3 regions of the Oceanobacillus sp. NCCP-135 genome follow, and region 3 is predicted to be linked to each of the others. Evidence: riboswitches for the same ligand, from Rfam matches in the RefSeq annotation. Region 3 holds a riboswitch; each other region holds the start of a gene.
What was found. Region 3 has a riboswitch for cobalamin ahead of AC6HVZ_RS02485 (DUF4430 domain-containing protein). Riboswitches for the same ligand answer to the same signal wherever they lie in the genome.

Region 1 (3,286 bases), on a different contig from region 3:
TCGGTTATAAAATGCAGTAAATTTTTCATAGTTATTTCCCTTCTGTATGGGTTAGAAACAATAATGACACTTATGTCACCTTACAATTATCATTCAAAGTAACACAAGTGTCAATTAATTTTTATGTGAACATTCCGTGACTTATAATTTCTTTAATGGATACTGTCCATTCATGCTCTGGCACTCCAAAATGATTGGGAATATCAATTGTTTGGAAAATAAGTGCTAAGACTAGGCTGTCGGGAAGGCTTTGTTTTAACTTCTTTTCCTCTCTTCCTAACTCAACAAAACCCTGCAGATGCTTATACATATCCTGATGAAGCATTTCTAATTGCTCTTTATTTTTTCTGACATCTTCGGTAACTGTAGGAATATGAAAGGCTATACCACGAATCTGATGGATCTCACTATCTTCAAAGATAATATCGATTACGTAATTAAATTGTTCCTGAAAACCTTGGATTTCATCAATTCTTTGCAATTTAATCAGAAACTGTTCCATTTCATATACCATATATTCGGTAATTAATTCTTCTCTTTTCTTAAAGTATTTATAAATAGTCCCTCTAGAAACGTCTAATCGTTTGGCGACTTTGCTAAAGGTAAACCCATCATAACCATGATTGAGAAGGATCTCTTTCGTTGTTTTATATAAATCCTTTTTGGAAAATTTTCTTGCCCGTACCATCAAGCTCACCTCCGTTTTTATTATATGCTAAAATTGCCTTTAAACAAAAGTCCATGCGTTCCCGGGCTTACCTAAATGGAGAACGACAGTCTTGCATAAAAATGGTATACTAATTAAAATTGAATAGCTTGCCAATGGTGACTTATGATATAAGTTGAAAAGGGAAGTTGGTGAAATTCCAACGCGGTCCCGCCACTGTAATGAGGAGAGTTCTTTTACAGCCACTGTTTCAAAATAGAAATGGGAAGGGAAAAGAGCTTGATGATTCTAAGCCAGGATACCTGCCATTTGGAAGAACATTATAATCCTACGGGAGATAGGAGGATGTTGCGATCTAATGTTTTCATGATTTATGAAATTTATTTTATTGTGTTTTTTAACATCTTCTAATTAAGAGGGTGTTTTTTAATTTTCAGGAGGTATTTAGCAATGGAAAAAGTATCAATTCAAAGTTCAAAAACAATTCAAACCCGCCTGGTACTTCCGCCAGACACGAATCATTTAGATACGATTTTTGGCGGAAAAGTGCTTGCCTATATTGATGAAATTGCAGCATTAACAGCGATGAAGCATGCGAAGAGTGCAGTTGTTACAGCATCCATTGATTCGGTGGATTTCCTATCTTCTGCAAAGGTTGGAGATTCATTAATATTGGAGTCATTTGTGACGTATACAGGTACAAGTTCGATGGAAGTATATGTAAAGGTTACAGCCAATGATTTAATTAAAGATGTGGTGAAGCTAACGACAGAGTCTTTTCTCACAATGGTTGCTGTCAATGAAGAGGGAAGACCGGTTCCTGTTCCGAAGGTGTATCCTGAGACGGAAGAGGAAAGGCAATTACATATGACAGCCCCTTCGAGAAAAAGAAATCGAGAAAATCGAGCAGCTATAAGACAGAGGGGATTTTCTGAAATCAATTAGAAAACTTGGTATTCGCCAAGCCTTTATGGAGTTGTACTCATACAGTATGTTTTCTGGTAAAAAAAGAAGTATCCGCATGCATTTACAACGGATACTTCTTTCGGGTTATTTTTTTTCAATATAAGCTTCACCAAGGATTTCCTTCTGCTCGTAACTGTCAAACAAAAGCTTTTCTTGAACAAATGCTTCAACCTGACTTTCCTCAAGATCATACATTATTTCAATCTCCTTGGAAAATAACAGTCCCTCTTTTTCAAAAAGTGCTGGTAGTTCAGGACGAGTTTTTGGTTGGATTTCTGTATCACCCATAACCTGCTTCAGTCCATTAGCATAGTCCGGTAATGAACGCGCACCAACAATTTTAACGCCTTTATTTTCCTCGTTTACCATGATGATTGTCGGGAATCCTCTTGCACCAAGCTGGCCGGCAAGTGCAAAGTCCTGATTTAACAGATCCTGTCCGCTTGAGTGACTGGCTTCCTTCATTATCTCTTTTCCATCAAGGCCAAGTCCATTTACAATCTCCGTTAACACCTGTTCATCCCCGATGTTTCTGTTGAAGGCAAAAACAGCTTCCCTTGCTTTCCGTAGAAATACAGACGCAGTTTTTTCATCCTGTTTTTGAATAACTTTAAAAACGCGGGATGGCGGAAAGGAGGATTGAACCGGGTCATCATACCATAATGTCCCATCAATCGGCATGCGGGAATGTTCGCCCACTTCTCTCCAGTGTCCAGCAACGTCAGCAGGGCCACTAATTCCGTTTTGTACATCAGCAAAACCATCGCCCCATTTTTCCAGCAAGCCACCCATTACTGTTTTAAAGTTAAAATAATGACCATATTGTTCAATAAAGCGACGAAGTACAGGTTCGAGTGCCCAGCAATGTGAACAGATAGGATCCGTTACATAATAAAGATCAATCGTTTTTTTAGGATTTAGATCAATTATTTCCATTGTTTCGTCACCAGCTTCCCCGCAAATTCCTGTTTCCAGATCACAAATCATTTTACTATTCATTTAATTTTCCCCCTTCGATGAAATAACATCATTTAAATATTCCTGTGCCCATTCCTGAATCGGCTTCAGTGCATTTGCCAGGGCCTTGCCTTTTTCTGTGAGTTCATAGGAAATTGTAACAGCAGCTTCACTTGTTACTTGCTTATCTAATAATCCAAATTCAATAAGCTCAGTTAGTTTCAGTGAGAGTGATCTTGATGTTATACCAGTAAAATCTTTTTTTATTTCGGAAAAATGTGCACGGTTCTCCTTGCAAAGGGATAAGTAATGGATAATTTGGCCATTCCACTTTCTGCCTAATATTTGAAATGAAGATTCCATATATGGACAAATATTAATCACGAGCACCTCCAGTCATTATTAAATATATCAGATATAAAAAATATATCAAGTATAAAAATTATATTAAACTTATTATCACAGACAATAATTGGGTGAATATCATGAATTGTAACGATAGATCAATGGAGGGGAAAACTGTGCAAATCCATGTAGTAGAAAGTGGAGATACGCTATGGAGAATAGCAAATCTTTATTATACGGATATCAATCAGATCATATTAGTCAATCAGCTGGAAAATCCGGATGTGCTTGTTGTAGGGCAGGCACTTGTTATCCCTGAACTGGGTCAGGAATTCGTTGTTCAGCCAGGAG
Region 2 (3,286 bases), on a different contig from region 3:
TCAAGAATCTTTTCTATTAAACTAGCTCTAGTCCATTCCGTACCTTCTGGGATAGGATAATCTCCACTATCGATAGCTAACAAACTATAAACGAGCTGGTTACTCAAAGGCATTTTTTCATTCATTAATTTGTTTACTAGATTAACCCCATTCACATCTGTTGCATCATAGCCAGCAGAAGTCAAAATGAGGATATCTTTAGCAATCCCTGTAGCATTTCCTGAATAATCAACTGTGATTGATGAAGCTAAATCATCAGCCATTTTAGTTGAAATAGTTTCTTTTGCGGTATGAAGTGCGGAAAACCCATACCAATCCATTTCGCCTGGATTCGCTATGATATAATCGCTAACAGCCTGTAATGCTTCTTTATAGTCTATTGTGACATCGTTATTATCTTCGTCACCGTCTTTTTCTTCTGCTGGAGGTTTTTCTGTTTCATCTTTGTCTTCCTCTACTGAAGGCTCTTCTTTTTTATCCTCTTCTTCAATTGGTTCCTCAGGTTCACACCAATCATCCACCACAAGTTCTAACGTATCACCTTCTTGTAGTGAATGACCGAGTAATCCTGTATTCGTCATTTCACCATTCATATAAGTGGACCAATATTCACAATCTCGTTCTAATGGTTGACCTAAATAGTTTAGATATGTTAAATGCTCAGAATCAACTATAACATTAACCTCTACACCCTGATCTGCAGCAGCTTTATGCAGTGCGTCATAGGCTGTTGTATGCTGTGGCATAGAGACAACCTGTTCTTCTATGACTCCTTCTCCATTGGCATCCACTGCAGAGACAGTGACAGAAACAGTTGAAGGAGATTTTCCAAGCGTAGTCAGGATAAATTGGATATTGTCCCCATTAGTAGCTTTAGTAGAGCTAACACCCATCTCCTGGAGTAATCCATTAACATAAAATGACCAGAAATTTACTTCAGGATCTGCATTTATTCCACCGATACCAGTTATAAGCTCTCCTAGATCTCCATAGGATTCTGACTTCAGTTCTTCATCAGCTTTTTCTAACACATCAAATACAGTATCTCCATCTGAAATTTCTATTGCCATAGGTTTTAATACTTCTTTTCCATCTTCTTTGATAGCTGAGACAGTAACAGCATTATCCAAACTTGCTGCGCTTACCGATTGCAGTCCATACAGCCCAGCTTGTGAGTATAATAGAATTGCCGCCATAACAATCATAACTATTTTTTGCAATCTACTACTTTGAATCATTCTCCTACCTCCAAATAGAATTTTTGCAATAAAAAAACATCTCTACCAATAAAGAGATGTACATGAAATACCAGTTATGTATCATAATTAACCATGACAAATAACCACTGTAAGCCACCTCCCCTATCCTCGTAGGTTTATAAATTGGCGTAAAAAACAGGCAGGTCTCCTGGCTCAGTTCATCGTTTTCTATCGCCTTCCCATTTTAAAACAGTGGCTTAATGAATAGAAAACTCACATATACAGTGGCGGGACCGCGTCGGATTTGCACCGACTTCCCTTTTCACGATTTAAAAATCGACCTATTTTTCGCATATTTAATTATAGTTAAAGGAAAATCTAAATCTAAGTTGTTAATATGTATGAATTCTAACTCAAGTATAGCAAAAATAAATATTTTGTCTATTGGCTTTCGAACGAAGAGTAGCTATTTTTTTCCAATATACAGCAAGAAGAAGGACTCTGTAGTATCTGATTTACTTTAAATAATCTAACCTAATAGCAAAATACTTTATTTCAATGTAATTGAAATAATATAAACATGCTCATAGTCTGTTGCTTTTTTTAAATCATCTTCTGTTTCAATATTGTTATATACTGCAACGCCTTGCTTATTTGATTGCACCATTGATGCAATCACTCTTTTTTCATCAATGTGCAATGGTATTTCTGCTGTCAGTCCTCCCCAGGCAGTGTCAGTTAATTCCCTTTCCGAGATATCGTTTACTAATTCAGTACTGCCGTTACCATTACTCGTCATCACGAAAGAAAGCCATTTCTCCTTTGTTTCAAATATGTCTCTTTTTACAAGTGCCCTTATTGTATCTGCACGATCTGCTTCTGTAATTACCAAGCTAAACTCTGATAAATTATCGATAAATATTCCAGCCTCGTAGTAATCTACAGATAAATAAATTTCTTTTACCTCATCATTATTTACCTTAATATCATATACAAAGGATTGTTCACCTGTAATTTCAATCAGGTTATTTTCAAAATCCGTCAGCACAGCTTCGTTGATAATAGCATCGCTCTTAGCTTCATTTGAACAGGCCACAAGCAATGATAAAATTATTAATATAACATTTGAAAAATACTTCATCTAATCAACCCATTCTCTAATTATAAAATTCCATACGAGATTTTGCCTGTACTCTTACACATAAAACGATGTAGTTCTAAAGTGACTGTAATTATATTTAAATGATCCTATACCTTGGAAAATGGTGCATATCGTAAAATGCGCAAGAGCCTTATTCTGTCTATAGTAGTTCAGACATTCCAACGATATTCCTGTGTGTAATTCAAATTTATGGCCATCTCTATGAGGTAGTCCTATAATTCAAGTGGAAAATCGAGAGGTATTGGATGAGACTTAAGAGATAAATCGGCAAAGTTTAGAGACACTTGGTACATGTTGAGAGAAAGTAAATTATAGTGGGGTTTTCTCTCAACTTCCTGCAGTGATTATTCAAGTTACCCTCAACTTAGAGAACTGACCTATTTCCTAACTTTTCCTGTTTTCAGCAAAGTACAGTTATACTAAAAATACTTCACCTACCAAACAGAAGCCAATACTGAATCCACATTTTCGATCAATTTCTTTTATCTTTCTCCATGTACTCCCTAATTTTCTTTTCCTCCCACTCTGATCCAAAAAAGCCAAAAGAAAAAACGGATAGAGCATGTGCTGCCAGCCCAATACCCCAACCACCCAGCGGATAAATAAACCACCAATGTCCCGGATCATTCAACATATTAATCGTAAAAAGCATGATGTTTACCAGGATAAAAACAGTTAAATGTGAATAAAAAGCCTTTAGGTTTTCCACTCTTTTTTTTGCTCTTTTATATCTTTCATCCTGCTCCATTCTGTAACCTCCCTTTTTATTAATCATATTATCTTTTTTGTAATGTAATCAATAAAACAGTTGGTGGAAAAGAAATTGTTCGAAATACTTCCATTGCATACTCACTTGTAGTATCAAATTCACCTTCCATATACTTATATCCGTGATTATCTATATATGCAATTTGCTGGATTACTA
Region 3 (3,286 bases):
AAAGATCCTCCGTTCATATATAGTCGTTTATTATTACTTAAAAGTTACATTCTAATTGTACTATAGAGCATGTAAGAACAAAAGCGCAGGGCGCCCGGTTAGCGACGTACGGACTGGACTGAGCCGTAGGAGATAAAGGAAACTCAGGCGACCGTAGGGAGCCGATGTTGACTTTCACCACAAGGGTATAAGTGCGACTAAGCCTCTGGTTCCCAATCGGCAAGTCTTCTTTATCGTACGGAGGTGAGGGAAGGTCTCGCTATAGCTTTAGCGCTGGAGCTGGACGTGGCTGTTCCGGCAACTAAGTTATCCACAGCATTTAAATTTTATAATTTCCTAAGCAAAGAAAAAATACCAACTAAATTCAGTTGGTATTGTGAGTAATGAAACGTTTATTGGCATATTTTTTTAAAAAATAGGAAATAGTTGGGTACAATAATATCATAAAGATAGCATTTCCTATGGCATGATTTGTATCAAACGGTAAACCAAGTAAATAATACGCAAAAAAATTACCACCTGCTATTTGATAATTTGTTAATGAAATGATGAAGCCATAAAGGTAGCCACTGAAAATAGAGAATAATACAATGACAAACAGTGGAATCCTCTTTGATATTTTACCTAATATTCCACTCATTATTCCAATTAGTGACCAGGAAACAATTTGCCAGATCGCCCATATCCCCATGCCTAGTACCATATTTGACAAAAAGCTAGTTAATATCGCCAGTATTACAGCGGCGAAGGGACCTAGGAATATACCACAAATAATTATTAAAGAAGTAACAGGCTGGACATTTGGCAAATATACAAAAACGACTCTTCCTGCAACCGCAAGTGCTGCCAATAACGCCAATAATGTTAATTTATATATATTCAATTAGATCATTCCCATGACTGCAGATCAAATGTTACCTTATCACCAGGAGTCAGTTCAAACTCCGCAGCGCCTACAGGTGCCATTTCATCATTAACAAAAAACATCCATGCTTTTTGTTCATCTTCTTCTGGTGAAGCTCTCTCGATGGATGTAATGAATCCGTCTTCCTCTTCCACATAAAAGTTTTCTTTCAAGACATCCATAAGAATGTCACCTTCTTTAATTTCTATTTCTTTCTCATGGATAAACTCTGTGCCTTCATCCTTCGTAATTGTAATAAGAACTGAATCTTCACTTACTTCTGCTTCCTGGTTATTTTCTTCTTGCTCACTTGTATTATTTGTTGACGTTGTACCCTGTTCATTATTCTCATCTGATGCACATCCTGCTAACAATGAGATTACAACGAATAAGGATCCTAAACGCAACAGCCATTTATTCATTTTGAACTCCTCCTGTATAATCTATGCTTGTAATTAAAAAGAAATAAAAAAACTAACTCCACTTCAATGAGTTAGCACATCAGACAATCGAAACATAAATATATATCATATAGGGGAAATATGTATTCGGTTGTCCCAATAACTTACACCCTCGAAGCATTGAAACACAAGAATTTGGCAGGTCTACTGACTTATGATATTAACCTACTATAAGCCCTTCCCATATGAAATCATACAGTGGTTAATGCTTATTTCGTATACCATTTACAGTTGCGAGGACAGCTCCAGATTTTCACTGGATTCCCTTTTAAGGAAAACACCAATTCCCAAAATATTTTATTCAATTTAATTACTGGTATATTTTATCACATATAAAGTGAAACTTCATTAAGTGGGGACTTTCCCCCCAGGTTTTCCCTTCCTCCCCCACCTTCACGTCTGGGATTTTCTCACGCTTGGAGGTGGGGGTATTACAGCCCGTTATGCGTGATAAATTATTTAGAACAGATTAATCGCTGATATTAGTTGGTATTTTAAAACTAAAAGTGGTTCCTTGGTTTACTTTACTTTTAACCGAAATAACCCCGTCATGTGCATCAATAATATTTTTAGCAATGGATAAACCTAAACCAGTTCCCTTTTTGGCTTTATTTCTTACTCTTGATTTATCCGCTTTGTAAAATCGTTCAAATACAAATGGCAGATCTTCTTCCGGGATACCACTTCCATTATCTTCAATAGCTACATTCAACCAATTATCATTACATTCAACTAATACCTTTACAAATCCATTCTCTGCTGTATGACGAATTGCATTATCAATTAGATTAGTAAAAACCTGTTCAATTCGATCTGGATCATAAATTGCTTGAAATTTTGATATATTCTTGTTTAATTTTAATTCTATCTTATTATCACTTGCTATTCCACTAAATTTTTTTATTATCCGATCAACATAGGTCTCAACTTCTATTTGCTGCCTATTTAATTGAATATGACCTGCTTCCATACGCGCAAGATCCAATAGTTCATTTACTAAGCGCCCCATACGTAATGATTCTTCATAAATGATTTCGGCCAATTCATTTTTCTCTTCTTTACTTTCAGCAATATCATCAACAATTGCCTCACTGTATCCCTGCAGCATTGAAATCGGTGTGCGTAATTCATGGGATACATTTGCAATAAAATCTTTACGAAGTTTATCCAGCCGTCTTTCCTCTGTCATGTCACGAATAACCGCAACTGCTCCCCGTACATATGCTTGATCATATAATGGCGTCATTAGCATTACCCAGCTTCGTCCTTGAATGGTTAATTCATGCAGTACTTCTGTTTCCCCATCAATTACTTCCTGTAAAAATTCATGTAATTCGTGTGGCAATTTTCGATTATCTTCATTCTTCTCTAGATTGTTTTCAAAATACCAATCTTCAATAAATCGTTCTGCAGGAGGATTTGTAACGATCATATCCCCGGTTCTATTCAGTGTCATAACACCATCAGCCATGGAGCTAACAATACTTGACAGCTGTTCTTTTTCCTGTCGTAATGCATTAATATGGAATTTTAGCTGTCTTCCCATTCGGTTAAAAGCCAGTGCTAAGCCACCGATTTCATCATGGGTCAATATTGGTACCTTTGTATTGAACTCACCCCTTGTCAAATCAAAGGCAGCTTCTCTCATTTTAATTAATGGTGAAGTAATTCGTGTTGAAAGGAAAAAGGCAAATATTGTGGTTAATACAATCGCAATACCTGCAGCTAAAAAGATAATTTTAGTAGTTTCAGCTTTTGTTTGGTCAATTACATCTAAAGACTGATATACAAATATTGCTCCATTATTATTATCTAATGGTGTACCGACTATCATTGCTTCCATTTCACTATTTGGTATGGTAATTTGCTTTCTAATCTCTCTATCATTTGTTAATACTCTTGTTAAATCCTCTTCCGTTTC

Region 1: linked by a shared signal. The riboswitch ahead of AC6HVZ_RS04030 (acyl-CoA thioesterase) and the one ahead of AC6HVZ_RS02485 (DUF4430 domain-containing protein) in region 3 are both predicted to bind cobalamin.
Region 2: linked by a shared signal. The riboswitch ahead of AC6HVZ_RS14380 (DUF4430 domain-containing protein) and the one ahead of AC6HVZ_RS02485 (DUF4430 domain-containing protein) in region 3 are both predicted to bind cobalamin.

The regions. Positions count from the first base shown of each region.
Region 1 is NZ_BAAKSZ010000004.1:31,914-35,199, forward strand. Features, by position in the region: gene AC6HVZ_RS04020 (MMPL family transporter) at 1-29, opposite strand, end outside; gene AC6HVZ_RS04025 (TetR/AcrR family transcriptional regulator) at 122-688, opposite strand; cobalamin riboswitch at 807-991, shown strand; gene AC6HVZ_RS04030 (acyl-CoA thioesterase) at 1,118-1,612, shown strand; gene AC6HVZ_RS04035 (DsbA family protein) at 1,718-2,632, opposite strand; gene AC6HVZ_RS04040 (winged helix-turn-helix transcriptional regulator) at 2,633-2,971, opposite strand; gene AC6HVZ_RS04045 (glycoside hydrolase family 18 protein) at 3,112-3,286, shown strand, end outside.
Region 2 is NZ_BAAKSZ010000021.1:27,221-30,506, reverse strand. Features, by position in the region: gene AC6HVZ_RS14380 (DUF4430 domain-containing protein) at 1-1,238, opposite strand, end outside; cobalamin riboswitch at 1,381-1,559, opposite strand; gene AC6HVZ_RS14375 (YgaN family protein) at 1,750-2,340, opposite strand; gene AC6HVZ_RS14370 (2TM domain-containing protein) at 2,834-3,109, opposite strand; gene AC6HVZ_RS14365 (hypothetical protein) at 3,138-3,286, opposite strand, start outside.
Region 3 is NZ_BAAKSZ010000002.1:151,682-154,967, forward strand. Features, by position in the region: gene AC6HVZ_RS02480 (ECF transporter S component) at 365-883, opposite strand; gene AC6HVZ_RS02485 (DUF4430 domain-containing protein) at 889-1,326, opposite strand; cobalamin riboswitch at 1,486-1,665, opposite strand; gene AC6HVZ_RS02490 (ATP-binding protein) at 1,835-3,286, opposite strand, start outside.